DNA from 3 places in the Hydrogenophaga sp. ZJX-1 genome. Region 3 is predicted to be linked to each of the others. Evidence: predicted binding sites of a transcription regulator. Region 3 holds the regulator's gene; each other region holds the start of a gene.

Region 1 (9,769 bases), on a different contig from region 3:
GCCGTCGGTGAGCAGCAGCAGGTGCAGGGCCAGCACCAGACCGGTCAGGGCCAGCAGAACGGACCAGCGTGGGGCGGCTTCTGCGGGATGCATGGCGGGTCGGGCCATCGGGGTTCAGGCGGCCAGGCGGTGGCCGAGGTCGGCGCTGAGCTGGCGCGCGCACCGCAGCAGCGCACCGGCTGGTGCGCTGTCCCAGCGGGTGTCCAGCGTGGCCACCGAGCCCAGCACCACGAGACCCATGGCCAGGCGTCCCTGGGCGTCGAACACCGGGGCGCAGAAGCCGCCCACACCGGGCAGCAGGCTGTGGACCACGCGTCCCAGGCCGTGCTGGCGGGTTTCGGCCAGCACGGCCTGCACGTCGTGCTGGTTCTGCGGCACGTCCACCAGCGGCAGGCCGGTGGGCGGCAGTTTTTTCATGCGCGCGAGTTCGTCGCGGATCATGGGCGCGATGCGCTGGCCATCGCGCCCTTCCGGACCGGTGAAGGCCGCGAAGCAACGGCCGGTGGCGGACGTCAGCAGCGGCATCACGTCGCCCAGGCGCAGCGTCACCGGCACGGTCTGCGGTGCTTCCAGCCAGTGCACCATGGTCGGCCCCTGGTTGCCCCACACGGCGATCGCCAACGTGTGACCGGTTTCGGCCAGCAGCTGGGGCAGGCGTTCGCGCGCCAGCTTCACGGCATCGATGCGCGAGAGGCTGGCCAGACCCAGCCGCAGCGCGGCGGGGCCGAGGTCGTAACGCGTGCTCACCGGGTCCTGCATCACCAAGCCCATGCGCTGAAAGCTCACGAGGTAGCGGTGCGCCTTGGCGGCGCTCATGCCGGCGGCTGCGGCCAGGTCGCGCAACATCAGCGCGCCGGGCGCGTCGGACAGGGCGCTGAGCAACTCGAAACCCACTTCCACCGACTGGATACCCGCCCGGGGATCGCCGTTTTCAGCGTGGTCGGCATCGGGTGCGGTCGACGGGCTGGCGGGGCTGGTTTGCTTGATCGGGGTTTTCGCGGCGGGCATGGTGTGTGGGCGGCGGGATCGGGTGGCAGTCAGCCGGCGGCCTGAGGGTCTTTTTGAGGCGGGCCAGCACCTGGAGCGGGGCTTTGGTCTAGAATCCGATTTTTACGGATAGGTTAACTGATTTCACTATTCGTAATTTTAGATGCTTCAACCGGGAGCGCCTCAGGCGCAGAACCGGGCAAAACCGAACCCTTCAACGCCCAGCGACAGCAGGAGACTTGCATGAAACTCGCCACTTACAAAGACGGCTCGCGCGACGGACAACTGGTGGTGGTCTCGCGCGACCTCTCGACCGCCCATTATGCGACGGGCATCGCCCACAAGCTGCAGCAGGCACTGGACGATTGGAACTTCCACGCACCCCAGCTGCACGACCTGTATGTCACCCTCAACCAGGGCAAGGCACGCCACGCTTTTCCCTTTGATCCGGCCCTGTGCATGGCGCCGTTGCCGCGCGCCTACCAGTGGGCCGATGGCTCGGCTTACCTGAACCATGTGGAGCTGGTGCGCGCCGCGCGCAACAGCGAAGTGCCGTCCACTTTTTACAGCGACCCGCTGATGTACCAGGGCGGCAGTGATGATTTCATTGGCCCCTGCGATGACGTGATCGTGCCGAGCGAAGACTTCGGCATCGACTTCGAGGCCGAGATCGCCGTGGTCACCGGCGACGTGCCCATGGGCTGCACGCCCGAACAGGCGCTGGACGGCGTGCGCCTGCTGATGCTGGTGAACGATGTGTCGCTGCGCAACCTGATTCCGAACGAACTCGCCAAGGGCTTCGGCTTCTTCCAGAGCAAGCCCGCCAGCGCCTTCAGTCCGGTGGCCGTGACGCCCGATGAGCTGGGCGACGCCTGGCAGGGCGGCCGTGTCAACCTGACGCTGCAGTCCACCTGGAACGGCCGCAAGGTCGGCATGTGCGACGCCGGCCCGGAAATGACCTTCCACTTCGGCCAGCTCATCGCCCACATCGGCAAAACCCGCAACGTGCGCGCCGGCTCCATCGTGGGCAGCGGCACCGTCAGCAACAAGGGCATCGAAGTCGACGGCAAGAAGGACTGGCCCAAGGGCTACAGCTGCATCGCCGAAAAACGCTGCATCGAGACCATCCTGGACGGCAAGCCGAGCACCGAATTCATGAAGTTCGGCGACACGATCCGCATCGAGATGAAGGGCAAGGACGGCCAGAGCATTTTTGGCGCCATCGACCAGAGGATCGCGCCGCTGGAAGCCTGATAACGATTTGCCTTCAAAGCGGTGGCTGCGTTGCTGAAGCCTTGCTGTGCTTCAGCACTGTCTGCGGCCTCGCACCTTGTTCACGCGGTGAAGGCAAAACGGGATGAAGCGGTCAGGTCCGCACGCGCCCGTCGCCGGTGAGCATGGACAGCTCGACGAACTTCGAGGCCACGTGGTTGCTGCCGCTGAAGGACACGTCGAAGCCGCCCATGGCGTAGTTGCGGATGCTCTCCAGCCCGCTGATCAGATCGTCGCGGGTGGGGCGGCCACCGCTCGCGCGGCGCATGCCTTCGGCAAACAGCTTGGCGGCCATGAACCCTTCCATGCTGGAGAAGTTGGGTTGCACCTTGTTGCCACCCTGCGCGATCAGCGCCAGGAACTCGCGCGTCACGGCGCTCGAAGACTTGTAGGGCGACGGCACCACCTGCGAAACCACCACGCCGGCGCCTTCTTTGCCCAACTCGTCGGCCAGCGCCTGCGTGCCCACGAACGACACGTTGAAGAAGGTGCCGCCGTAGCCTGCCTTGCGCGCGGCCCGGATGTAGGCGGCACACGATGCGTAAGCGCTGATCTGCACCACCGCATCGGGCTGGGCCGCGTTGATGGTCTTCACCGCTTCGGCCACGTTAACCGTGTTGCGCTCCACCGTGGCCGTGGCCACCGGCTTGAGACCCAGTGCACCCAGGGCCAGCGTCACGCCGTCCAGACCGGCCTTGCCGTAGGCATCGTTCTGGTGGAACACGGCGATCTTCTTCAGGCCCAGATTGGTGAGCTGGCGCACGATCAGTGCCGTCTCGTCGTTGTACGAGGCGCGCATGTGAAAGGCCATGCGGTTGAACGGCTGGCGCAGTCCCATGGCGCCGGTGAAAGGGGCAAAGAACGGTGTCTGCGCCTGTGTGGCCAGGGGCAGCGCTGCCAGGCTGGTGGGTGTGCCGATGTAGCCGAAGAGGGCAAACACATCATCGTCGAGCAGCTTGCGGGTGTTCTCCACGCATCGAGTGGGTTCGTAGCCGTCGTCGAGCTGGCGCAGCTCGATCTGCGTCTGGTTCACGCCGCCCTTCGCGTTGAGCTGGTCAAAAAACAGCTTGGCGCCGGCATGGAACTGGATGCCCAGCTGGGCGGCGGCCCCGGTGAAGGCGGCCGACTGGCCCAGCACCACGCGGTTGCCCGACTGGGCTCGCAGGGTGGGTGCGCCCAGCACGGCGGCGCCAGCGATGAGACCGCTGAAGGCGCGTCGTGAGAGACCGGGGGGTGTGGTTGCGGTGGTCGTCATGTCGTCGCTGTTTGCCTGGAAGTGGAGGGCCGGGATGGGCGGGGCAGTCGTGGTGCGAGAGGGTTTCTGATGCTAGCCGGCTGGGGAAGGCACGGAGGCATCGCCTGGACGGCCAAACGCACCGTTGGTCGGTCCGACGCCTGGTCGGCGCACCCGCTCAGCTTGCGTACAGCTGGTCCAGGGAAGCAAAGCCCTTGACCTCGATGGGGTTGCCAAACGGGTCGCAGAAGAACATCGTCCATTGCTCGCCCGGCTGGCCTTCGAAGCGCCGCTGGGGCTTGAGCACGAAGTCCATGCCGGTGGCTTCCAGCCGGTGTGCCAGCGCCTGCCACTCGGGCAGCAGCAACACCAGACCGAAGTGCGGCATGGGCACCCAGTGGTCGCCGACGCGGCCGGTGCACGTGGTCTTGAAGGGTTCGCCCAGGTGCAGCGAAATCTGGTGGCTGAAAAAATCAAAATCCACCCAGGTGTCGGTGCTGCGCCCTTCGGAGCAGCCGAGCACACCGCCATAGAAGCGGCGGGCTTCGTCCAGGTCGGTGACGTGGAACGCGAGGTGGAACAGGCTGCGCGCGGGCAGGGTAGAAGGCGTGTCGGTGCTCATGGTTTCAGCATAACAAACGCGGTTCCTTCCTGTTGTCACAAGGCACAACGCCCGCATTGCGCGGGCGTTGTCGGGTGCATCGGGCCGGGGCCCGGCTGCTTACCTCTGCGCTGGATCAACAGCCTGCTGGTCGAACTTCAGGAAGTACTGGCGGGCCATCGCCACCACCTGCGCATCGCTCGGGTGGTCGGTGGTGACCACGTCGACGACGGCCTTGTCCACCGCGTGCACGTTGTGCTTGCAGAAGTCCCGGAACTCGATCTTGGCGTTGGCCGGACCGGTCAACAGCACTTCATTCACGCCTTCCAGCGCCTGGGCAACCTGGTTGAAAAATTCCTTGTCAGCGCCCACATGTCCGTGTTTGGGCGTGTGGTGGCTGCGCGCCTTGACGCGCTGGGCCTCCACATGCTCGCGGTCAAACATCAAGACGTGGGCTTCGCTGTGGTCCATCCAGACAACGGCATGGAAAGTGGTCATAAGGTCAACTCCTGAAAAAAGGGAACGATAAAAAATTCAATAGCCCGCCGGGGGCGCGGTGCCTTGGGCGTGTTCGATCTTTTCCTGGCACGCGACACAGCGCAGTGCGGTCGGGTTGGCGTGCAGCCGCGGCGTGGCGATGCCGACGCCGCAATCGATGCACAGGCCGTAGCTGCCGTCGGCGATGCGCTTGAGCGCCTCGTCGATCGCAACCAGCTCGGCCGACTCGCGCTCCTCCAGGGCAAAAGCCAGATCGCGCTCGGCGTCGGCCTGGGCCCAGTCATCGCTCGCGGTCTCGCGCGCTTCGGCGGCCGATTCGGCGCGGCCGACCTTGCCGCCCCGCTGGGCGCGCAACTGGGCCAGCACCTCGGTGCGCATCTGCTGCAGCTGGCTGGCATAGGTGTCGGAAATGTTCTGACTCATGCTGACTCCTCTGGATTTTTGAGAGGGGGTTTCCGGAAGAATCTCCCAACCCCACAGGATTATCTTGCGCCTGCTCGCCGGGACGGGTGTTGACACACGTCAAGCGACCGTGGCCGCAAGAGGGCGAACCGGGCAATCCCCCGGGTAAACACGGCGCAATCGATGGCGGTTTGGTGGGGCAAACGGGGCAGAATCGACCGGACACAAGCCCGGTTTTCGGCGGGCACAACCCCCATTCAAGGAGACTTCCATGACCCCTGTGGACTACAGCCGCTACCAGACCCTGGCCATCACCCGCCGCGGTCCACCCGTGGACGGTGTGCCCTCGGTGCTCGACATCCAGATGCGCGCCGACGGACCCGGTGGCAACGGCAAACTGCCCACCGCGGGCCACGAGGGCCATTGGGAGCTGAGTGAGATCTGGCGCGACGTGGGGCGCGACGACAGCGTGCGCTGCGCCGTGCTGCGCGGCAGCGGCCTGGGTTTTTCGGGTGGCGGTGATCTGGCGCTGGTGCAGGACATGGCGACCGACTTCGAGGTGCGCACGCGCGTCTGGAAAGAGGCCCGCGACCTGGTCTACAACGTCATCAACTGCGACAAGCCCATCGTCTCCGCCATGCACGGCCCGGCCGTGGGCGCGGGTCTGGTCGCCGGCCTGCTGGCCGACATCTCCATCGCCGCGAAGTCCGCGAAGATCGTCGACGGCCACACCCGCCTGGGGGTGGCCGCCGGCGACCACGCGGCCATCGTCTGGCCGTTGCTGTGCGGTCTGGCCAAGGCCAAGTACTACCTGATGCTGTGCGACCCCATCAGTGGCGAAGAGGCCGAGCGCATCGGCCTGGTCTCGCTCGCGGTGGACGACGACGCCTTGCTCGACAAGGCCTATGAAGTGGCCGATCGCCTGGCCTCGGGCAGCCAGACCGCGATCCGCTGGACCAAGTACTCGCTCAACAACTGGTTGCGCCAGGCCGGCCCGGCGTTCGACACCTCGCTGGCCCTTGAATTCATGGGTTTTGCCGGACCCGATGTGCGCGAAGGTGTGGCATCCTTGCGGGAGCGCCGCGCCCCACGCTACGGCGTGGACAGCTGAACCGGCGTGCACGCCACCCAGACACCCACCAGGAGACTCCCATGAGCGACACATCGGGCAGCGGTTTTGGTAAATTCGTTCCGGGTTTCGAGTTCCTGCAAAACCTCGCTGGGCAGGCCGCCGGTGGTGTGGCGCAGGGCCTTGGCAACAGCATCCCGCAGATGCCCAACCTGGGTAACTGGGTGGCGCCCACCTTCAACGTGGAAGACCTCGAAAAACGCATCGAGGAGCTCAAGGCGGTGCACTTCTGGCTCGACCAGAACAGCAAGGCGCTCGCCGCCACCATCCAGGCGCTGGAGGTGCAGAAGATGACCCTGGCGACGCTGAAGAACATGAACTTCAGCCTGGGTGACGTGGCCAACGCGCTCAAGATCAAGGCGGCCGACACCATGGCCAGCTTCACCGGGGGCGCCCCCGCGGCAGTGCCTGCGCACACCCAGTTCGCCGGTCTGGAAATCCCGCCCCGCACCTACGGCACACCGACGCCGCCAGGGGCTTCTGACGATGACGCCGAGGCGGAAGAGGACGAAGAAGAGATCGACGAGGACATCGAAGACGAGGACGACGAAGAACCCGCGCCGCCGCCGGTGTCCCGGTCGCGCAAGACCCGAACGCAGCCCGCCGCCGCTCAACCCGCCACGCCCGCCGGCGGCGTGGTCGACCCGATGCAATGGTGGGGTGCGCTCTCGCAGCAGTTCCAGCACATCGCCACCAACGCCATGAAGGACGTGGCCAAGCAGACCGCGCTCGACACCACCCGCCAGGTGGCCAGCGGTCTGACCGAGCAGGCCGTGAAAACCGCCACCGGCGTGGCCGGCAAGGTCACGCGCGGCCTGACCGAAACCGTGGCTCGCAATGTGGGCACCGCGGCCGGCATGGGCAAGGCCGCTGCGCGCGCCGTTTCCGGCCGCAAGGCGCCCGCTCGACCCGCCGCGAAAAAAACCGCAACCAAAGCGGTCGCCAAAAAAGCACCAGCGCGCGCCGCCCGCCCGGCGCCCGCCGCAGCGCCCCGCGCCAACCCGGCCCAGCCGCTGTCGACCGGCAACTGGCCCATGCCGACCGCTTTTTTCCCCTTGACCGGGCTCCAGCAGCCCACCGCCAAACCCGTCGCCGCGTCCAAAGCCGCTGCCGCGCCCAAGGCGTCGGCCCGCAAGACCAGCACGCGCAAGCCTGCTGCCGGGAAGTCGGCGCGCAGCACCGGCCGGCGCTGACCGCGCACTGAACCCTCGGGCCGTGCCGAGGTCGTATGACCATGAAACCCTTTCCCTACGCCCACGCCACCCATCCCCAGTGGCGCATGGCGGCTGCGCTGGTGCTCGCCCAGTTGCGTGCGCAGCTCGCCTTGCCAGGCGCCGCGCGGGCGCCTTCGCTCGCACTGCTCTACATCACCGACCACTACGCCAGCGAGGCCGAAGCCATCCTCGAACACCTCAGTGCCGAACTGCACGAGGTGACCGACTGGGCCGGCACGGTGGGGGTGGGCATCGCGGCCAACAACGTCGAGTACTTTGACGAGCCGGCGCTGGCCGTCATGTTGTGCGACCTCAGTCCCGATCAGTACCGCGTGTTCAGCGGCGTGGCGCCGTTGGCGGCCAGCGGGCGCGCGGCCGGGGTGGATGGTTTCGAGGCCCACACCGCGCTGGTGCACGCCGACGGCCACACCCCCGATCTGGCCGAACTGATCACCGAGATGGCCGACCGCACCACCAGCGGCTACCTGTTTGGTGGTCTGGTGGGCAGCCGCAGCGAAAGCGTGCAGTTCGCGTTCAGCAGTGCGGGCAACCTGCAAGGGCATGGCGCTTCCAGCGGCGTGTTTCACGGGGGCTTGAGCGGCGTGGCCTTCGGCCCGGGCGTGGACCTGATCTCGCGCGTCACGCAGGGGGCCCAGCCGGTGGACCGCGAACGCACGGTGACGGCCGCCGACGGCAACCTGGTGCTCTCGCTGGACCACGAGCCCGCGCTGGACGTGCTGCTGCGCGAACTCGGCATTTCGCTCGAACAGCCTGAAGCGGCCATGCCGCGCCTGCGCGCCACGCTCGTGGGCCTCACGGCGCCGATCGCCGGGGAGGGGGTGCGATCACCGCAGCGGCGCGGTCAGTTCGGCCCCGAAGTCACGGTGCGCCACATCATCGGCCTGGACCCGGGGCGGCGCGGCGTGGCGATTGCCGACGTGGCGCCGGTGGGCAGCCGGCTGGCGTTTTGCGAGCGCAACGTGCAGGCGGCGCGCGCCGACCTGATCCGGGTGTGTGCCGAGGTGCGCGAGGAGCTGGAGCCCGAGGAGCTCAGCCTGCCCCTGGCCACGGCGCTGGAATCGCCGGAGGCCGATGCCGCGCCACAACCCGCGCGCCGCATCGCGGGCGCGGTGTACGTGAGCTGCGCCGGCCGCGGCGGACCACACTTTGGCAGCCCGAGCGCCGAACTGCAGATCGTGCGGCGCGCGCTGGGCGATGTGCCCCTGGTCGGATTTTTTGCCGGCGGCGAGATCGCGCACCACCGGCTCTACGGCTACACCGGCGTGCTGACCGTGTTCACCATGCCGACCTGAAGCAAACGCTTCAGGCGGGCACGGCCCGGGCGTGTCCTGCACCGGGGCCGCGCGCCCGCTTGAGCAGGAACAGCACGATGCCGATGTTGAGCAGGTTGAAGCCGATGCCGTTGAGGAAGGCGGCCTGGTAGGAGCCGGTCAGGTCGAAGATCGCGCCCGACATCCAGCCGCCCAGCGCCATGCCGAACAGCGTGGCCATCAGCACCGTGCCCACGCGCGCGCCGGCCTGGGCGGGCGAGAAGTGTTCGCGCACGATCAGCGCGTAGCTTGGCACGATGCCGCCCTGGAACAGGCCGAACAGGCCCGAGATCAGGTACAGCGGCACCAGGCCGTCGAAGGGCAGGAACATCAGCAGCGCCACGCCCTGCAGCACCGAGCCCAGCAGCAGGGTGCGCAGGCCGCCGATGCGGTCGGAGATCCAGCCCGAGATCAGCCGGCTGGCGATGCCCATGCCCAGCATGACCGAGAGCATCTCCGCGCCCCGCGCAGCGCCAAAACCCAGGTCGGTGCAATAGGCCACGATGTGCACCTGCGGCATCGACATCGCCACGCAGCACGAGACCCCGGCCACGCACAGCAGGGCCTGCAGCGTGCCGGGCGAGAGCCCGAGCGGGCGTTCACCGTGCTGGGGTGCGCCGGGTTGCGTGGCGGTGACCGGCTGCGGTGCGGGCATGTCCGGCGGGCGGCGCCGCAGCACCAGCGCCAGCGGCAGCATCACCAGCAGGCAGAACACGCCGATGCCGGTGTAGGCCTGGCGCCAGCCGCCGTTGTCGATGAAATGCTGGATCACCGGCGGCCAGACGGCGCCGGCCAGGTAGTTGCCGCTCATGCAGATCGCCAGCGCGATGCCGCGGCGGCGGGTGAACCAGCGCGAGGTGTCGGCCACCAGCGGCGCAAACGTGGCCGAGGTGCCCAGCAGCCCGATCAGGATGCCCTGCGCCAGGCTGAACTGCCACAGGCTCTGGGCCGCGCCCGCGGCGATGAAACCCAGGCCCAGCCCCACCGCGCCGCCCAGCACCGGCACCATCACGCCGAAGCGGTCGGACAGGCGGCCCATGAGGATGCCGCCCAGACCAAAGCCCACCATGGTCAGCGTGTAGGGCAGCGAGGCGTCGCCGC
Region 2 (9,769 bases), on a different contig from region 3:
TCCGAGAAAGACATGGACTGCACAGGTCTGAGAGATTGGCTGGGGCGCACGACGCCCGAGATGCTGACGACGATTCGCGGGGAATTGACCGGCCGCGGCGCCAATGTGCCTGAAGACGCCAGCCTTGTCGAGCTGCTGTTCCAGCTGTACCTGGAGTGCATACGCAGCTTCAGCGATCTGCAGTTGGATTACCGGAAGTTTTCTGCAGACCGGTATCTTGAGCGGTATCCCGATGTCCGGCAGGCGGGCCTGTATCCCTTTGGACACTATGTGCTCCACGGCCATGACGAGGGGCGCGACGGATCGTAGGCGGCGGCCGATCCGCTTTACCAGCTCACCTCTCGGTCCGGTGTCGCGCTGATGCGGTGGATGGTCAGGTCGGCGCCATCGTATTCCTCTTCCTGGCTCAGGCGCAGGCCCATGGTGGCTTTGAGCACCCCGTAGACCACCGCGCCGCCGAGCAGCGCCCAACTCACGCCCAGGGCGGTGCCGATGAGTTGCGCGCTGAAGCTGACGCCACCCAGACCGCCCAGTGCCTGTTGGCCGAAGATGCCGGCCGCCAGGCCGCCCCAGGTGCCGCACAGGCCGTGCAGTGGCCAGACGCCCAGCACGTCGTCGATCTTCCAGCGGTTCTGTGTCAGCGTGAACATGCCCACGAAGAGCGCACCCGCCACGGCGCCCACCACCAGCGCCCCCAGCGGGTGCATGAGGTCGGAGCCGGCGCACACGGCCACCAGGCCAGCCAGTGGGCCGTTGTGCACGAAGCCGGGGTCGTTCTTGCCGGCCAAGAGCGCGGCCAGCGTGCCGCCGACCATGGCCATGAGCGAATTGACCGCGACCAGGCCGGAGATCTTGTCCAGCGTCTGTGCGCTCATCACGTTGAAGCCGAACCAGCCCACGCAGAGAATCCACGCGCCCAGCGCGAGGAAGGGGATGCTGGACGGCGGGTGGGCCGACATGCCGCCGTCTTTGCGGTAGCGGTTGGCGCGGGCACCGAGGAAGATGACCGCTGGCAGTGCGATCCAGCCGCCCACGGCGTGAACGACAACCGAGCCCGCGAAGTCGTGGAAGGCGGCGCCGGTGGTTTCGGTGATCCACGCCTGCACGCCGAAGTGGCCGTTCCAGGCGATGCCTTCAAAGAAGGGGTAGACGAAGCCGACGATGACGGCCGTTGCGATCAGCTGCGGCCAGAACTTGGCGCGTTCGGCGATGCCGCCGGAAATGATGGCGGGAATAGCGGCGGCGAAAGTGAGCAGGAAGAAAAACTTCACCAGCTCGTAACCGTTTTTCTGGGCCAGCGTTTCAGCGCCAACAAAGAACGAGGCGCCGTAGGCCACGCCATAGCCAACGACAAAGTAGGCGATCGTGGAGACCGAAAAGTCCACCAGGATCTTGACCAGGGCGTTGACCTGGTTCTTCTTGCGAACCGTGCCGAGTTCGAGGAAGGCGAACCCGGCGTGCATGGCCAGGACCATGATGCCGCCGAGCAGGATGAACAGGGCGTCAGCGCCCTGTTTTAGTGCGTCCATATGAAGTCTCCGTGCAGAAATGCGTGTTGTGGTGCGTTCTGAGCGCCAAAACAGGGACTGCATGGCGAATCGCACCATTCACAAGCAAAAATCAAACCAATCACTTCATGGTGGTGCGTCGGGCACCGGAAGGGTGCTGATGGCCCGAGGCTCAGCGCACCGCCCGGGCCGGCGCGCCGATGGCCCGCAGCACGCTGGGCGAAATCAGCCGGTGCATGGGCTTGACCGGCAGCATGTAGAGACGGCCCAGCCGGTTCTTGGTGTGCACCACGGTGGTGACGGTGACGCGCACCGGCTCGCCGGTCGGGCGGGCGCAGTGCACCGAAATCACAACGTCCAGGTGCTTGTCGCGGTCGCCGAGCAGCACCTCGTCGGGCGAGTTCTCGAACAGGGTGAAGATGCCCACGCGGTCGCCGGGCCGGTAGTCGGCGTCGGGCTTGGCGGGGTTGACTCCCGACAGATCGCCCAGGTTCTTCAGGCCCACCAGCTGCACGGCGCGGTTGCGCAGGCGCATGCAGGCGTCGACCCAGCGCGGCGTGGACTGCACAGCCTTGAGGAACTGGCGGAGGGCGCTGAGCGAGGGGTCGGTGGCGTCGATGGCCCAGGCGTCAAAGAAGTCGGCGCCCTCCAGCCGGCCGGCGATGCGGCTGCCGACGGGTGGGCTGGTTTCGGTCGGGGTGTTCATCGGGTGTTCCCTGCGCGGTGGACTACCCGGTCGACGGACCGGGTACGGTCGCTGGCCCGACTGTAGCCGGCGGCGGCATGCCCACAAAAAAGCCACCCCGCAGGGTGGCTCGGCCGAGGACCGCCGCCCGCTCAGCTGCAGGAAACGCTGCCGCAGCCGCTCATCGTCGCCGGGCGCACCCGGTCGGGATCGGCCAGGGTTTCGGTGCGGGAATCGAATCCGACGTCTTTCAGGTGCAGGGCCAGGCCGGCGTCCATGCTGGCGGCGTGCTGCGGGAACCATTCGACCAGCGCTTCGGCCAGGCGGGTGATGATTTCCGGGTCGTCGTTTTCGTAATGGGGAATCACCGCGTGCAGCGTTTCCATGATGGTCGCGTGGTGCGAGGCGTGGCAGTTGTCGGCGGTGAAGCCGGTGGCGAGCATCCAGCGTTCTTCCTGCGCGAAGTGGGCGGCGGTGTGTTCGACGAATTCGCGGTAGAGCGGCAGCTGCTGGGCTTGCGGGGTGGCGAGCAGCTGGTTGAGCATGGTGACGAACTCTTCGTGCGTTTCGTCCATGCGGTCGTCGCCGGTCTGCAGGCTGGGGGCCCATTCCAGGCCGGTGGTGGTGGCGGGGGCTTCGGGCGTGGCGGTGGTGTTCATGGGGCAACTGTACGGGGTGGGTGGGTCGGGAGGCTTGATGAAGGTCAAGTGCCGCCGGACCCCGATTGTGCCGCGGTGGGTGCCGTCTATGATGGCAACGGCGTACCCGTCGGGCCGCGCTTTCCAGTCACCACCGCCAGGGAGGAACCCATGGGATTCGTTGACGCAATCAAGACCTGTTTTTCCAAGTACGCCAGTTTCAGCGGCCGTGCAACACGCTCTGAATACTGGTGGTGGGTGTTGTTTGTGGTGCTGGGCGGTGTGGTCACCGGGATCGTGAACGATGGCCTGAACGCTGTTTTCGGCCTCGCCATCCTGGTGCCTTCCATCGCGGCGGCGACTCGTCGCCTGCACGACATCGGCAAGAGTGGCTGGTGGCAGCTGGTGGGTTTCATTCCCTTGCTGGGACTGATCCTGATGATCTACTGGACCGTGCAGCCCAGCCAGGGGGACAACGAATACGGTTCGGCCGGGCCGCTGACCGCCGGAATCTGAATCAGGCCTCGACCGGCTCGCCCAGCATCTGGCGCACGGCGGCCTGCAGTTCGGGCGACTGCAGCGCAGCGGGCAGGCGCGCGAGCGTGGGGTGGGCGAGGCAGGCGCGCAGATGGTGGGTGTCCACGGCGTCGCCGATGGTGAGTGCTTCGGGCGACGGGATGCGGCCTTGCGCCAGCCCTTCGCCCAGGTGGGCGCAGAGATAGCCGAGCGCGATGCGCGGCAGGCGCTCGGGTTCGATGGCGGCCGGCGGGGTGACCAGCAGGCAGCCCATGTCGTTCACATCGTCCACCAGCGCGGTGGGCAGTTCCCACGATTTCATGAGCAGGCCGCCGATTTCCACGGCGTTCAGGCCCAGCAGCTCCTGCTCCAGCCGCGCGCGTTCGAGCCGGTTGCGACCGAGCCACCGCGGCATGCCGGCGGCGGGGATGAGCGAAGCGGTGGCCAGCTGGCCCACGAAACCCAGAACCACTTGCGTGGACATCGACGCCTGGTCGGGCAGGTTCAGCGCCTTGCCCAGGCGCACGGCCAGTTCGCTGGCCATGGCGCTGGCTTTCCAGATGGCATCGAACGCTTTTTGTGCCTCGGCCAGCGTGGGCTTGAAGGCATCGGCCAGCATGTACTGCAGGCAGAGGCTGCGCACGCTGCTGATGCCCAGGAAAGTGACGGCCTGGCCGATGTTGGTGACGGGCCTGTGCAGGCCGTACAGGGGCGAGTTCACGGTGGACAACACCCTGGCCGCGATGAGCGGTTCGCCCATCACGAGCTCGCTGAGTTCGGCAGAGCTGGCGCGGGTGACGAATTCGGGCGAGAGCAGCTGCTGCATGGAGCGCGGTGGGCGCGGGATGCCGCGCACGGCCGCGATCAGGGTGGCGCGGTGTTCGCCATCGAGATCGGATTCTGTGCGCCATTGGAACCCCGCCAGCGCGTCCGGCAAGGGCTGCACGGTGGCGACAAAGGCAGGTGCCGGGTGCGGCGAGGAAGCCGGCACGGGACCGAGGGCACTGCGCAGGGTGGCCAATTCACGGGGTGCACTGGCTGGGGCGCGCCCGACCGGGCGGCGGAGCAACCACCATGCCATGGCAGAAGCCAGTACAGCAGCGATCCACAGAAACTCTGAAGACATGGGGGAGCCTCCGACTCAAGGGTTATCGCCCGCGTGCGGCGGACTTTCGTTCTGACCCTGTGTATCGGCGCCCTTGGCGCGGTCTTGAGCCTGCCCCAGGGCGGCTGCCCGGCCGACAGCCGCCCGGTGTGAACGCTCAGGCCAGGCGGGTGCGGTGGCGCGCGATCTGGCTCAGCACCTGGGCCGGCGCGGTGCCACCCAGGGTGTTGCGGGCGTTGAGGCTGCCGCGCAGGCTCAGGCACTCGTAGACGTCTTTTTCGATGCTGGCGTTGAAGCCCTGCAGCACGGCCAACGGCAGTTCGGACAGGTCGCAGGCGTGGCTGGTGGCGGCCTTCACGGCGTGGGCCACGGTTTCGTGGGCATCGCGGAAGGGCAGGCCTTTTTTCACCAGATAGTCGGCCAGGTCGGTGGCGGTGGCGTAGCCCTTCTTGGCGGCTTCCTCCATGGCCAAGGCGTTGACGGTGATGCCGCCTTCCTTGACGCCCGTGGCGGGGTTGAGCTGGCCGCCCACCATCTCGGCAAAGATGCGCAGCGTGTCTTTCAGGGTGTCCACCGTGTCGAACAGTGGCTCCTTGTCTTCCTGGTTGTCCTTGTTGTAGGCCAGCGGCTGGCCCTTCATCAGCGTGATCAGTCCCATCAGGTGGCCGACCACGCGGCCCGTCTTGCCGCGCGCGAGTTCGGGCACGTCCGGGTTCTTCTTCTGCGGCATGATCGACGAGCCGGTGGTGAAGCGGTCGGCGATCTTCACGAAGCCGAAGTTCTGGCTCATCCACAGGATCAGTTCTTCGCTGAAGCGACTGATGTGCACCATGCACAACGAGGCGGCGGCGGTGAATTCGATCGCGAAATCGCGGTCGCTCACGCCGTCCAGGCTGTTCTGGCAGACCTGCGGGTTGCCCTGCTCATCGACCATACCCAGCGTGACGGCCACGCGCTCGCGGTCCAGCGGGTAGGTGGTGCCGGCGAGGGCTGCGCTGCCCAGTGGCAAGCGGTTGGTGCGACGGCGCACGTCGGCCAAACGCTCGGCGTCGCGCGCGAACATTTCCACGTAGGCCAGCAGGTGGTGCGCAAAGCTCACCGGCTGCGCCACCTGCAGGTGGGTGAAACCGGGCAGGATCACTTCGACGTTCTGCTCGGCCACGTCCACCAGCGCGGTCTGCAGCTCCACCAGCAGGTCGCTGATCAGGTCGATCTCGCTGCGCAGCCACAGGCGCACGTCGGTGGCCACCTGGTCGTTGCGGCTGCGGCCGGTGTGCAGGCGCTTGCCGGCGTCGCCCACCAGCTGGGTCAGGCGCGCTTCGATGTTCAGGTGCACGTCTTCCAGGTCGAGCTTCCATTCGAACGTGCCGGCTTCGATTTCAGAGCGGATCTGTGCCATGCCGCGTTCGATGGCCGCGCGGTCGTCGGCGCCGATGATGCCCTGGGCAGCCAGCATTTCAGCGTGGGCCAGGCTGCCGGTGATGTCGGCCAGCCAGAGGCGTTTGTCAAAAAACACGCTGGCGGTGTAGCGCTTGACCAGTTCGCTCATGGGCTCCGAGAATAGGGCGGACCAGGCTTCGGATTTCTTGTCGAGTTGGTTGGTGGACATGGTGGTGCCAGCGGCTGGGTAGGGAATTGGAGGGCGGCGGGTGCGCCGGGCCGGGCTGGCCGGGTTTTACAAACGGATCTGTGCTGCCCATATCCGGGCGGTCGCAGCCTATAGTGCGAGCCATGCAAGACTCCCGAATTTTATCGAGCTTCCAGGACCTGGCGCCAGCGGCCGGCATGCGGCCCTTGCGGCGCATGCCCGAGCCGGTGCGCGCCAGCGAACTGGTGTTCGACACCTGCAAGGTCGGCGTGGTGTTGCGGGCGGTGCTGTTCGTGCAGGCCGTTGTGTGGGTGGCGGCGCTGTTCGGCGCGCAGGGTCTGTGGGCCTGGGCCGGCCAGATGGCCATGCTGACGGGCGCTGCCCTGCCTGCGACCCTGGTCTGGTTGCTGGGCGTTTGCGCGCTCAAGCGGCCCCTGGGCTCCCTGCCGATGCCGGCGCAGTGGACCGCGGGCGTCACGCTCGGTGCGCTGGCTGCGCTGTATGGCTGCGCACTGTTGTACTGGATGGGGCTGGTGGATCCGGCGCCCTGGCTGGCCAGCGCGGCCTCGGGTGCGTTGCTGGCGGCGGTGCTGGTGGCGGCGCTGGTCTGGCGCGCCCGCGCCCGCACACCGGCGAGCACCACGGCTCGGCTGGCGGAGCTGCAGGCCCGCATCCGGCCCCACTTTCTGTTCAACACGCTCAACAGCGCGATCGCGCTCGTGCGGGCTGAGCCTGCCAAGGCCGAGCGCCTGCTCGAAGACCTGAGCGAACTGTTCCGGCACGCGCTGGCCGACTCCAAAGAAGCGGTACCGCTGAGCCAGGAACTGGAGCTGGCACGGCACTACCTGGCGATCGAGCAGGTGCGTTTTGGTGCTCGCCTGCGGCTGGAATGGAGCATCGACGAGTCGGCCTCCGGGGCCCGGCTGCCGCCGCTGATCCTGCAGCCGCTGGTGGAAAACGCGGTCAAGCACGGCGTGGAGCCCAGCCCCACCGGTGCCGTGGTGCGCATCAGCACGCAGCGGCGTGGCAGCGTGGTGGTGATCAAGGTGACCAACACCGTGCCGGCGGGCAGCGGCACCAGGGGTAACGGGCTGGCGCTGGACAACGTGCGCCAGCGCCTGGCCCTGTTGCACGACGTGCAGGGCCGGTTTCAGAGCGCACTGGTCGATGACGTGTTTCAGGTTCGCCTTGAAATACCGGTATAAGCTGTTGTTTCGAGCCTGACAGCAAGGGAGCGTGGCATGGCATTGAAGGTTTTGATCGTCGACGATGAGACACTGGCCCGTACGCGGCTGCGCACGCTGCTGGGCGATTGCGCCGATCCGCGCACCGAGATCGTGGGCGAAGCGGCCAACGCGGTGCAGGCGATGGAGCAGATCCAGCGCACGGCCTGTGATCTGGTGCTGCTGGACGTTCACATGCCCGGTGTCGACGGCATGGCGCTGGCCGCCAGTTTGCGCCAGATGGCATCGCCGCCGCAGATCATTTTTGTCACGGCCTATGCCGAGCATGCGGTGCGGGCTTTTGACCTGGAGGCCATCGATTACCTGACCAAACCGGTCCGGCTGGAGCGCCTGCAGCAGGCGCTGCAGAAAGCGCAGCGCCTGCGCAATGTGGGCGGCGAGGGCGCGGAAGCTTCTGGCGCCGTGGACAGCCTGCTGATCCAGGAGCGCGGGCGCAGCGAGCGCGTGGCGCTGTCGGACGTGATCTACCTCAAGGCCGAACTGAAATACATCACAGTGCGCACGGCGGAGAAGGAGCACATCTACGACGGTGCCTTGAGCGATCTGGAGCAAAAATACGCGCACCTGTTCGTGCGTGTGCACCGCAATGCGCTGGTGGCGCGCCGCGCAGTGCGGGCGGTGGAGAAGTACACCGACCCGGTGGAGGGTGAGGGCTGGACGGTGAGGCTCGATGGGGTGGACGAGCGGTTGTCGGTTTCGCGTCGTCAGCTGGCGGCTGTTCGTGAAGCGCTGATGAGCTGAGTTTTTTGCGGCTTGGGGCTCCGGAAGCTTCGGTCATCGGCAACCGGGGTAACCGATTCCGCTCATGTCCCCCGGCGGCTGAAGCCGCCTCCTCCTTTACTTCGCTGCATCAGTCACCCCGCTCGCCGATGACCTCACCTGCGCTCGGACGGCTCAATGCTTGAGTGCCCGCCCGACTCTTGCTGGCGAGACCATGGTGTTCTGCAGAGCGAAGTCAAGGAGGAGGGCCGGCGAAGCCGGGCCGGGGGACATGAGCGGCGCAGAGCGCCATGGTCTCGCCAGCGTGCAAGTTCGGCGAGAGGAATGACCCTCGACCTCAGACCTCCGCAGCCTCAATCAAGAACCGAACCCGCCGCTGCCCCTGCCACTCGTCCGCATCCAGCCGGAACGCCAGTTTCACGCGCTCGGGCAACGGCTCGGTGTGCCCAAACCAGATGCCGTCCACCGGATCGCCCTGGTGCTTCATCTTCAGCGCCAGATGCTTCTCACCCACGAGACGCTGCGACACGATCTGCAGCTCTTCGCAGAACACCGGCGGCGCAAAACCCTGGCCCCACACCTCCTTGTGCAGCGTGTCCACCAGATCCGTGCGGCGGTACTGCTTGTCCAGCACACCGTCGGCCTCCATGCGGCGTTGCAGCGTGGCGGCATCCAGCCACTCGTGGGCCACCTGCTGCAGCGCGGCCTCAAAGATGTCCAGGTGTTCCTCGTCGATGGTGCAACCCGCCGCCATGGCGTGGCCACCGAAGCGCAACAAGACGCCCGGGTGGCGTTTGGCCACGAGGTCGAGCGCGTCGCGCAGGTGGAAGCCGGGAATGGACCGGCCCGAGCCCTTCAGCTCGTTTTCCTTGCCCTCGGCGCCGCTGGCGGCGAACACGAAGGTGGGTCGGTGCATCTTGTCCTTCAGACGCGAAGCGACGATGCCGACCACGCCTTCGTGGAAGTCCGGGTCGAACACGATCAGTGCCGGCGGCGGCTCTTCGGATTCGTCGAACATTTCTTCGGCCAGCAGCAGCGCCTGGTCGCGCATCTCGCCTTCAATCGCCTTGCGCTCGCGGTTGATGCCATCGAGTGTGCGCGCCAATTCGTCGGCGCGCAGGCCGTCGTCGGTGGTCAGGCATTCGATGCCCAGCGTCATGTCGGCCAGACGCCCGGCGGCGTTCAGGCGCGGGCCGAGGGCGAAGCCGAAGTCGAAGCTGGTGGCTTTTTGCGGCTGCCGAGCCGCCACGTTGAACAGCGCCGTCATGCCCGGCGGCATGGCGCCGGCGCGCACGCGTTTGAGGCCCTGGGCCACGAGGCGGCGGTTGTTGGCGTCGAGCTTGACCACGTCGGCCACCGTGCCGAGCGCCACGAGGGGCAGCAGCGTGTCGATCTTGGGCTGTGATTGCGCATCGAACACGCCGCGCTCACGCAATTCGGCGCGCAGCGCCAGCAGCACGTAGAACATGACACCCACGCCGGCGATCGACTTGCTCTCGAAGTCGCAACCCGGCTGGTTGGGGTTGACGATCACGCAGTCGGCAGGCACCACGACTTCGCCGCCTTTCAGCGCGGGCAGGTGGTGGTCGGTCACGATCACCTGCAGGCCCAGCTCGCGCGCGGCGCGCACGCCATCGAGGCTGGCGATGCCGTTGTCTACCGTCACCAGCACGTCGGCACCCTGGGCCTTCACGCGCCTGGCGATGGCGGGTGTGAGGCCGTAGCCGTCGGTCACGCGGTCGGGCACGAGGTAGTTCACGCGGTC
Region 3 (9,769 bases):
CTGACTGGACGCAATCGGTTGGCATGGTGTTCTCCCTGATCCTTCTGGCTCCCAGCTGGGGCGGCATGATCAACGGCATCATGACCCTGTCGGGTGCCTGGCACAAACTGCGTGACGACCCCATCCTGCGCTTCCTCATCGTGTCCCTGTCGTTCTACGGCATGTCCACCTTCGAAGGCCCGATGATGTCCATCAAGACCGTCAACGCACTGTCGCACTACACCGACTGGACCGTTGGCCACGTGCATTCGGGTGCTCTGGGTTGGGTCGGTTTGGTGTCCATGGGTTCGCTGTATTACCTGATCCCTCGCCTGTTTGGCCAGAAGAAGATGTATTCGGTGCCCGCCATTGAACTGCACTTCTGGGTGGCCACCATCGGCATCGTTCTCTACATCGCCGCGATGTGGATTGCCGGTGTGATGCAAGGTCTGATGTGGCGCTCGGTCAACCCTGATGGCAGCCTGACCTACACCTTTGTCGAGTCGGTGAAAGCCACCTTCCCGTTCTATGTGATCCGTCTGCTGGGTGGCGTGCTGTACCTCAGCGGCATGCTGGTCATGCTCTGGAACGTCATCATGACGATGCGTCAGGGCCGCGTTGTGGACGTGCCCGTCCTTGCCGTCAACCCCGCACACGCCTGAGGAGTACAAACATGGCAAACAACGAAAAAGTCGAAGGCCACGGACGGATCGAGACCAACAACTTCCTCATGATCGTGTTGATCACGCTTGTGGTGGCCGTGGGTGGTCTGGTCGAAATTGTTCCTCTGTTCTTCCAAAAGTCCACAACCACGCCGATCGAAGGACTGAAGCCTTACAGTGCACTGCAACTGGCGGGTCGTGATGTCTATGTGAGTGAAGGTTGCTATAACTGCCACTCACAGATGATCCGTCCGTTCCAGGCGGAGACACTGCGTTATGGCCCTTACTCGGTGGCTGGCGAGTTTGTCTACGATCGTCCGTTCCAGTGGGGCTCCAAGCGGACCGGTCCTGACCTGCAACGCGTGGGTGGTCGTTACAGCGATGAGTGGCACCGTACTCACCTGACCAATCCACGTGATGTCGTGCCTGAATCGAACATGCCGGCATATGCATTCCTGGGTGAAAAATCGGTGAATGCGGAGAGCATGCCCAAGCGCATGGAAGTGCTGCGCACGCTGGGTGCTCCCTACACCGACGAGGAGATCGCACAGTCGGTCGATGCGGTGAAGGGCAAGACCCAGATGGACGCAGTCATTGCCTACTTGCAGGTGCTGGGCACCGCTCGCAGCGCCAGCCGCCCGGCTGCAGCGGTCGCTCCAGCTGCCGTCGATGCCGCTCCTGCGACCGAGGCAGCTGCACCTTCAGCGCCAGTCGATCCGGCTGCTGCACCAGCTCCCGCTGCGGCGACTGGCACCAACCAATAAACACGGAGGCCTCGCCATGGACATCAACGATCTCCGCAGCGCCGTCACGGTGGTCAGCCTGCTGACCTTCGTGGGCATCGTGGTCTGGGCCTGGTCCAAACGCAACCAGGCCGGCTTTGAGGAGGCAGCGCAACTGCCCTTCACTGACGACTAAACCGCGGCACCAACAAGAGAAACATCATGAGCGACTTTACAAGTGATTTCTGGCACCTCTACGTGGGTGGACTCACGCTGGTCAGCATCCTCGCATGCCTGATCCTGCTCTGGATCAGCGGCACCACGAAGGCGAATACCCATACCGACAACACCACCGGTCACGTCTGGGATGGTGATCTGGCGGAGATGAACAACCCGCTGCCCCGTTGGTGGGTGTATCTGTTCATCATCACGGTCATCTTCGCGCTGGCTTACGGTGCGTTGTATCCCATGTTCGGCAAGTTCCAGGGGGCGCTGGGCTGGAGTTCGCAGGGTCAGCACACCGCTGAAGTTGCCAAGGTGGAGGCCGCCATTGCCCCCATTTACGCCAAATTCAGCGGCATGACACCCGAGCAGATGGCCGGTGACTCCGAAGCCATGGCGATCGGTGAGCGTCTGTTCATGAATTACTGCGCCCAGTGCCATGGTTCTGATGCCCGTGGTGCCAAAGGCTTCCCCAACCTGACCGACAAGGACTGGTTGGGCGGAGGCGATCCTGCGACCATCAAGACAACCATCACGCAGGGCCGCATCGGTGTCATGCCCCCGATGGCAGCTGCGGTGGGTACCGCCGAAGACGTGCGCAACGTGGCGAACTATGTGCTGAGCCTGTCTGGCAGCCCTCACGACTCCGTGCGGGCCACTCAGGGCAAAGAGAAGTTCGCTGCTTGTGCGGCATGCCATGGCATGGACGGCAAGGGCATGGCTGCGGTGGGTGCAGCCAACTTGACCGACGGTATCTGGCTTCACGGCTGGGGCGAAGAGGCCATCGTGCGTGCTGTGAACAATGGTTTCAACAACCAGATGCCTGGGCAGTCGGCCTTGTTGAACGAAGCACAGATCAATGTGCTGGCCTCTTATGTCTGGGGCTTGTCCAATAAAGCGGCCAATTGATCGTTTAAAGAGAGTCGCAGTGGTCGAGTCGACCGCTGCGACTCTTTTCCATTTTCCAACCTCGGGTTCTTCGTGAGTTCCGCCAAGCCAGCCACCAGCGCCAATCCGACCACCGTCATTCCCATCGTCCCGGACCCGCCGCCCAAAGGGGTTCCTGCAGACGATGAGGTCATGGTTTCGCTCTACGCCTCGCGAAAGAAGATATACCCGCGATCTGTCTCGGGTCTGTTTTCTCAGTGGCGCTGGATCACGGTCTGGATCACACAGATCGTTTTTTACGGTTTGCCCTGGCTCGAGTGGAATGCTCGACAGGCGGTGCTCTTCGATCTTGAGGCGCGCCGCTTTTACATTTTTGGTCTGGTGTTGTATCCGCAGGACTTCATCTATCTGACGGGTCTCCTGGTCATTGCCGCCTTGGCGTTGTTCCTGTTTACGGCTGTCGCCGGACGTTTGTGGTGTGGTTATGCCTGCCCGCAGACGGTCTACACAGAAATATTTCTCTGGATCGAGAAAAAAGTCGAGGGCGATCGCTCGGCTCGCATGCGCCTGGATGATTCGGCGTTTTCAGCCGGCAAGTTCGGCAAGAAGTGGTCGAAGCACGCGCTCTGGATACTGTTCTCGCTGTGGACCGGTTTTACCTTTGTGGGTTACTTCACGCCGATTAGGGAGCTGGCCGCGGTCTCGCTGGCTGCATCGCTGGGCCCGTGGCAGACCTTCTGGATATTCTTCTACGGTTTTGCCACTTATGGCAACGCCGGCTTCATGCGTGAGCAGGTCTGCAAGTACATGTGTCCTTACGCACGCTTCCAGAGTGCGATGTTCGACAAGGACACGATGATCGTGACCTACGACGAAAAGCGTGGGGAACCGCGTGGTCCTCGCTCGAAGAAAGCCGACCCCAAGGCGCTCGGTCTGGGATCCTGTGTAGACTGCACGTTGTGCGTACAGGTATGTCCGACAGGTATCGATATCCGCAATGGCCTTCAGTACGAGTGCATCGGTTGCGGTGCCTGTATCGATGTGTGCGACGAAGTGATGGACAAGGTTGGCTATCCGCGTGGACTGGTCAAGTACTCAACCCAGAACGGCATCGCGCAAGGCTGGAATACCCAGCAGATGATCCGTCGGGCCATGCGCCCGCGGGTGCTGGTTTATACCGGCATTCTGTTGGCGATCACGCTCGCCGTCATGATCAGCCTGTTCCTTCGTAAACCGCTCAAGGTGGACGTGATCCGGGACCGCGGCGCGCTGGCACGCATGGTTGAACAGGGCCGCATCGAAAATGTCTTCCGTTTGCAGGTGATGAATGCAACCGAGAGCACGCAACGATATGTGATCAGCGTTTCTGGGTTGCCTGGTATCACCATTGCCTCGGAGTCGGAGATTGAGGTCTTGCCGACGGAAGTGCGCTCTGCGGTCATCCGGGTGCAGCTTCCCCCGGGTGCTGCAGACACCGGGTCGCACCCCATCCATTTCGAAATCAAGGCTGCCGAGAATGATGGTGTATCTGTCACTGAAAAGGCAGCCTTCCTGGTGCCACGTTGAGCACCGCTTGTCAGCAGTCAACCCGACTCAGAGATACCTATGAACACCGCAACACTCAAAAAGTCTTCCAGTGAACACCCGCCCATTCCCTGGTGGCGCGTTCCGCACATGTGGCTGGTGGTGGGTGGGCCATTGGTGGTGGTGGTCGCGGCCATCATCACGGCCGTCATAGCCGTGGAGGGCGCTGACCCTGTTCTGAACAAGGCCGACTTTGAGCGGGACCTGAAGGCGGCCCAGTTGTTGGATGGACAGGCGCGGGCCGAGGCACTGATCAAGCTTCAACCGGCCCACCAAGCACGTAACCACGCGGCGTCTCCAGTCGTCCCGCCCTCGAAGGAATAGCGAGACGTGTGCCGTCCTGTGGCTGAGATGGCACCTTTGCACCGGTTTTGATGCCTGAAATCGATCACAACAACACACGAGGAGAAACAGGAATGACCGCTCAAAGATGGATGTGGATAGCGTGGCCAGCCTTTCTGGTCGCCGCGGTGCTGGAAATGATCGTATTTGCCATGATCGATCCCAGCGATCTCCACTGGTTTGGCGCGCCGTTGGAGTTGTCTCGCCCAGCGGTCTATACCTTGGCGTTTTTCACTTTCTGGCTGGTGGCGATGGTGTCGAGCGCGCTCACCACCCTGCTGTCCATGTCGCCATTTGAGGTCAACCGGTGTCCGGTCCCACCGGATCAGCGGCCCCAGGATTGCGCCAAGAACGGATCTTGCGGCTGAACACCCTCAGCGGTCACTTCAAAACAGAAAGCCCCAACGAGGTGTCATTCGTTGGGGCTTTTGTCTTGAGTGAACTGGGTTCAGGGGCAGGTCGGCGGGTTCACAATCAACCGGAGACCCTCGGTGCTCTTGATGTGGACGTAGCGCTGTTTGACTTCGATGATGCCTTCTTCCACGAACTTGGAAAATGTGCGGCTCACCGTCTCCAGCTTCATGCCGAGATAGCTGCCAATTTCTTCGCGGGTCATCCGAAGAATCAGTTCGGACTGGGAAAAACCGCGGGCGTGCAGGCGCTGCACAAGGTTCAGCAGGAAAGCCGCGAGGCGTTCTTCCGCTCGCATGCTTCCCAGCAGCAACATGACGCTGTGGTCTCGCACGATTTCGCGGCTCATGATCTTGTGCACATGGTGCTGCAGGGTGGTGAACTCCCTGGAGAGTTCCTCGACCTGATCGAACGGCATCACACAGACTTCAGCATCTTCCAGTGCGATGGCATCACAGGAATGACGATCACTCACGATGCCATCCAAGCCGATGATCTCACCAGTCATCTGGAAGCCGGTCACTTGATCCCGGCCATCGGCCGTGGTGACGCAGGTCTTGAAGAACCCGGAACGCACGGCGTACAGCGAGGTGAATCTGTCGCCCGTATTGAAAAGTGCCGATCCGCGCTTGATGCGTCGTCGGGCCGAGATGACGTTGTCGAGCTTGTCCATCTCGTCGGGGTTGAGACCCATGGGAAGACACAATTCCCGCAGGTTGCAACTTGAACAGGCGACTTTGATGCTTTGTGCGTCCATAAATTATCCGGAAATCGGTGGTGAGCTTAACGCATAGCTGGGACTTGTGTCGAGGAAATGCCTGTGTGCCACGCCCCTCACCGGAGCGAAAATTTGCGAATGCGCGCACGATTGATCAAGATCAAGGGAGGACATGCGAGCGTGGTGCACATTCAAGGTTCAGTATTGGAGAACAGTCTGTGAGTCACGCCATTTCCGATGAATTGCTCAAGCGATTCGATGTTCCCGGTCCGCGGTACACCTCGTACCCGACGGCTGACCGCTTTGTCGAAGCCTATACCGAGGGTGACTATATACAAGCGCTGGAGCAGCGCAGGGCCGGCTCGCTGGCACTGCCGCTCAGCATCTACATTCACATTCCGTTCTGCGAGTCGGTCTGTTACTACTGCGCCTGCAACAAGGTCATCACCAAGCACCACGAACGGGCGGCTGAATACCTGCGGTACCTGTCGCGTGAAGTGGAGTTGCAGGTCCAGCATTTTGGCAAGGGGCACAGCGTGTCCCAGCTGCATCTGGGTGGTGGCACACCCACCTTTTTGTCCGATCCAGAGCTTGAGGATCTCATGACGATGATCCGGCGCAACTTCACGTTGGTGCCGGGTGGAGAATATTCGATCGAGGTGGACCCCCGGACCGTGACCGACCAGCGGCTTCAGACGCTGGCGAGACTGGGCTTCAACCGCCTCAGCTTTGGTGTCCAGGATTTCGACCCCGCTGTTCAGAAGGCGGTGCATCGCGTGCAACCTGCCGATCAGGTGTTCGCGCTGGTGGAAACCGCCCGCAAGATCGGTTTTGAGTCGGTCAACGTGGACCTGATCTACGGTCTACCGCTGCAGACGCCCGAGTCGTTCGCTCGCACGCTCGCTCAGGTGAACCAGTTGCGTCCCGACCGCATTGCGTTGTACGCCTACGCGCACCTGCCCTCCCGTTTCAAGCCGCAGCGTCGCATCATTTCGGCAGAGTTGCCCAGCCCCGGTGACAAGTTGTCGATGTTGTCTGCATCACTGGATGCCATGAGCGATGCTGGGTATGTGTATGTGGGCATGGACCATTTCGCCTTGCCCACAGATGCACTCGCAGTGGCCAAGCGCCAGGGCCGCCTGCACCGCAACTTCCAGGGCTACAGCACGCAGCCCGACTGCGATCTGATCGCCTTGGGGGTTTCCGCCATTGGGCGCATCGGAGCCACCTACAGCCAGAATGCCAAGACGCTGGAGGATTATTACGACGCTTTGGATCAGGGCAAGCTGCCCATCGTGCGGGGTCTGGTGCTCACGCGGGATGACCTGCTGCGCCGTGCCGTCATCATGTCCATCATGTGCCAAGGGCAACTGCAGTACGAATCGATCGAACTGGGTCACCTGATCGACTTCAAGAGCTACTTCGCGCGCGAGCTCGAAGTGCTGGCCGGACTGGCCGAACACGGCTTGGTCACCCTGGATGACAGCGGTGTTCAGGTCACGCCGACCGGTTGGTACTTGGTCCGTGCCATTGCCATGGTGTTTGATAAAAATCTGCAGGTTGATCAGGACCGTGCCCGGTTTTCAAAGATCATCTGAACGGTCAGCTTTTGGACCAGTGGCGGGTCTTTGTTCGCGTGGGGTGTCCATGAGCGGGTGCGAGTGGGATCAATACTCACTACCAATAGGGGCGGGTTAGAACTAGCCTCCGCCTTCTATCACCCACGCGCTGTTAAAGTTCCTTCATGCAAGCTTCCATGGCGATCACGGCCCTGTTCATGGGTATCGTGGGTGGACCCCACTGTGTCGCCATGTGCGGCGCAGCCTGTGCTGGCATCAGCCGCGCGGCAGGCGAGCGCAGCACCCGGGCGCTGTGGACGTTCCAGTTCAGTCGTATGTTCGGGTATTCGCTGTTCGGCGCTTTTGCGGCGGGGTCCGTCCAGGGGCTTGCGGTGCTGGGGACCAACACCATAGCGATTCGGCCGGTCTGGACCATGTTCCACGCTGCGGCATTTCTCCTGGGCCTGGCACTGATCTGGCAAGCGCGCCAACCCGCCTGGATTGACAACTTGGGCCAATCGTTGTGGCGCAAGGCGCGGCCGGTGCTGACCCGCTTGGGACCTCGCGCCCCCATTGTGTTGGGGGTCGGCTGGGCGTTCATGCCGTGCGGGTTGCTGTATTCCGCCTTGCTGGTGGCGTCGCTCTCTGCGAACGTGTTCGAAGGAGCCGCCATCATGGCTCTGTTTTCTTTGGGCACGTCCATTTCCTTGACCGCCGCACCCTGGTTGTTGCTGCGCCTGCGGGGCGGTCAGTCGGGCGCCTGGGCCATCCGGTTGGCCGGCTTGGCACTGGCGCTGACGTCGGGTTGGGCGCTCTGGATGGGGCTGACCAACCCCACGGGCCTGTTTTGCCTGTGATTGCCGGCTGAACAGTTCAGCCCTTGGCCGATTGGCGAGCGGGCAGGGTGGCCAGTACCAGTCCCAGGAGCGCGATACCGAACGCCAGCATCTGCATGGGCGTCAACCGTTCGTCCATGAACAGCACGCCAATGGTCGCAGCGCTTACCGGAAGCATGACAGTGAAAACACCCGCACGCGAGGCCGGAACAGTCTTCAGTCCTGTCATCCACAGCCAGACGGTCCACACGCTGGCCGCCAATGCATAGAAAAACAGCAGAGCCCAGATGTCACCACTGACCACGGCGAAGTCGAAGTGCCAAGCGGTCCACAAGCCAAACGGCGTGACCAGCGCAAAACCCCAGAGGTTGATGATGGCCGAGATCCGTTTGGGCCCAAGGCCTTCGGTCAGCTTTTTGCCGATCACGACGTAGGACGCTTCGCACACGACCGCGGCAAACACGAGCAGGTTGCCCCACACGGCGTAGCCTAGGCCCATGAAGGAGGATTCGGGCGTAGCGGCGATGCCGGCCTCGGGCTTTTGCAACGAGAACAAGCCGATGCCGAGCGCGGCACACGCGATGGCGGCGCTGGTTCGGCGTCCGATGCGTTCCTTAAGGAAGAGCCAACTCAATATCGCCACCACCGCCGGGATGGACGACATCACCAGACCGGCCGCCACGGCCGTGGTCAAGCTGACGCCGAACAGCATGCAGATTGAAAACAGGAAGTTGCCGAGAAAAGATTCAAGGAACAGCAGGCGGCGCGTGCGCGGAGAGATGACGGCTTCGTCCGCTGGCTTGCGCAGCCATCGCCACATGGCGAGCCCCCCGATCCCGAACCGCAGCCAGGCCAGCAGAAAAACCGGGAACACCAGTACCAGCGGTTTGGACAGAGCCACATAGCTGCCGACCAGTGACATGCTCAAAGCCAGGCTGCCAAATGCCCACCAACGCCTGACAGCGGGACTTGCTGTGATGGAGTCGTGCATGGGCGTCGATCATGCCCGAAGACGGCTTTCATGCCTTTGCGCACCCACTCTGCGCAGGTTGGGGGCACTGAAAATGTGTTTCTCCGGTTGTTGAGAACACACGAAGTTCGTGCTGCGGTTACTGTTCCGGGATGAGAGAGTGCCATTCCTTAATGTGAAATTGCAATGTTTTGCGTTGCACAAAAATTTCTCAATACAAGAAAAAGTTTTCCACATTGAGGAATTTCATAAAAATATAGTTGATTTTAAAGAAATAAATTTTTGTCTTCTATAAGACATAAGAGCTTTCAAAACTCTTCTATAAGACTTAAAGTTCATACATCGGCATCGGGCTCGCATGGTGACCACGCCGACCCCTTTTCATCAACCTCACGGAGAGTCTTCAAATGCCCCAATCCCTCAACGAGCAACTGAGCCGCCAACAGCAGATTGACGCCCTGGAAAAAGACTGGGCATCCAACCCGCGCTGGAAGGGCGTGAAGCGCGGCTACTCCGCCGCTGACGTCGTGCGTCTGCGCGGCAGCATGCAGATCGAACACACGCTGGCCAAACGCGGCGCCGAGAAGCTGTGGGACAAGGTCAACGGCGGCGCCAAGAAGGGTTACGTCAATGCCTTTGGCGCCATCACCGCAGGCCAGGCCATGCAGCAGGCCAAGGCCGGCCTGGAAGCCGTGTACCTGTCGGGCTGGCAGGTTGCCGCCGACGGCAACACCAGCGAAACCATGTACCCCGACCAGTCGCTGTACGCCTACGACTCGGTGCCGACCATGGTCCGCCGCATCAACAACACCTTCAAGCGCGCCGACGAAATCCAGTGGGGCCGTGGCATCGAGCCAGGCTCCAGCGAATTCGTGG

What was found. Region 3 encodes FNR, which switches genes on or off when oxygen is low (the NO sensors DNR and NnrR bind a similar motif). Its sites were predicted from a motif close to TTGATNNNNATCAA; they were not measured.
Region 1: ACN5W5_RS07150 (TraR/DksA family transcriptional regulator) is a predicted target of FNR. The motif match lies at 5,105-5,118, and genes of this name have one in related genera.
Region 2: ACN5W5_RS10410 (bacteriohemerythrin) is a predicted target of FNR. The motif match lies at 2,887-2,900, and genes of this name have one in related genera.

What each region holds. Positions count from the first base shown of each region.
Region 1 covers NZ_JBMBRA010000002.1:498,759-508,527, reverse strand. Annotated here, with positions in the region: gene ACN5W5_RS07180 (DUF3108 domain-containing protein) at 1-93, opposite strand, end outside; gene ACN5W5_RS07175 (IclR family transcriptional regulator) at 115-1,008, opposite strand; gene ACN5W5_RS07170 (fumarylacetoacetate hydrolase family protein) at 1,231-2,241, shown strand; gene ACN5W5_RS07165 (ABC transporter substrate-binding protein) at 2,354-3,514, opposite strand; gene ACN5W5_RS07160 (VOC family protein) at 3,672-4,115, opposite strand; gene ACN5W5_RS07155 (hypothetical protein) at 4,215-4,592, opposite strand; gene ACN5W5_RS07150 (TraR/DksA family transcriptional regulator) at 4,629-5,015, opposite strand; gene ACN5W5_RS07145 (enoyl-CoA hydratase/isomerase family protein) at 5,275-6,105, shown strand; gene ACN5W5_RS07140 (PhaM family polyhydroxyalkanoate granule multifunctional regulatory protein) at 6,147-7,316, shown strand; gene ACN5W5_RS07135 (FIST signal transduction protein) at 7,358-8,650, shown strand; gene ACN5W5_RS07130 (MFS transporter) at 8,661-9,769, opposite strand, start outside.
Region 2 covers NZ_JBMBRA010000003.1:332,489-342,257, reverse strand. Annotated here, with positions in the region: gene ACN5W5_RS10425 (hypothetical protein) at 1-309, shown strand, start outside; gene ACN5W5_RS10420 (ammonium transporter) at 327-1,529, opposite strand; gene ACN5W5_RS10415 (DUF2867 domain-containing protein) at 1,681-2,214, opposite strand; gene ACN5W5_RS10410 (bacteriohemerythrin) at 2,346-2,852, opposite strand; gene ACN5W5_RS10405 (DUF805 domain-containing protein) at 3,003-3,347, shown strand; gene ACN5W5_RS10400 (HDOD domain-containing protein) at 3,349-4,473, opposite strand; gene argH (argininosuccinate lyase) at 4,610-6,061, opposite strand; gene ACN5W5_RS10390 (sensor histidine kinase) at 6,184-7,245, shown strand; gene ACN5W5_RS10385 (LytR/AlgR family response regulator transcription factor) at 7,282-8,025, shown strand; gene recJ (single-stranded-DNA-specific exonuclease RecJ) at 8,342-9,769, opposite strand, start outside.
Region 3 covers NZ_JBMBRA010000001.1:680,835-690,603, forward strand. Annotated here, with positions in the region: gene ccoN (cytochrome-c oxidase, cbb3-type subunit I) at 1-641, shown strand, start outside; gene ccoO (cytochrome-c oxidase, cbb3-type subunit II) at 653-1,405, shown strand; gene ACN5W5_RS03355 (cbb3-type cytochrome oxidase subunit 3) at 1,422-1,559, shown strand; gene ccoP (cytochrome-c oxidase, cbb3-type subunit III) at 1,586-2,494, shown strand; gene ccoG (cytochrome c oxidase accessory protein CcoG) at 2,567-4,039, shown strand; gene ACN5W5_RS03370 (nitrogen fixation protein FixH) at 4,079-4,381, shown strand; gene ACN5W5_RS03375 (hypothetical protein) at 4,474-4,767, shown strand; gene fnr (fumarate/nitrate reduction transcriptional regulator Fnr) at 4,848-5,567, opposite strand; gene hemN (oxygen-independent coproporphyrinogen III oxidase) at 5,747-7,126, shown strand; gene ACN5W5_RS03390 (sulfite exporter TauE/SafE family protein) at 7,285-7,944, shown strand; gene ACN5W5_RS03395 (DMT family transporter) at 7,961-8,845, opposite strand; gene aceA (isocitrate lyase) at 9,301-9,769, shown strand, end outside.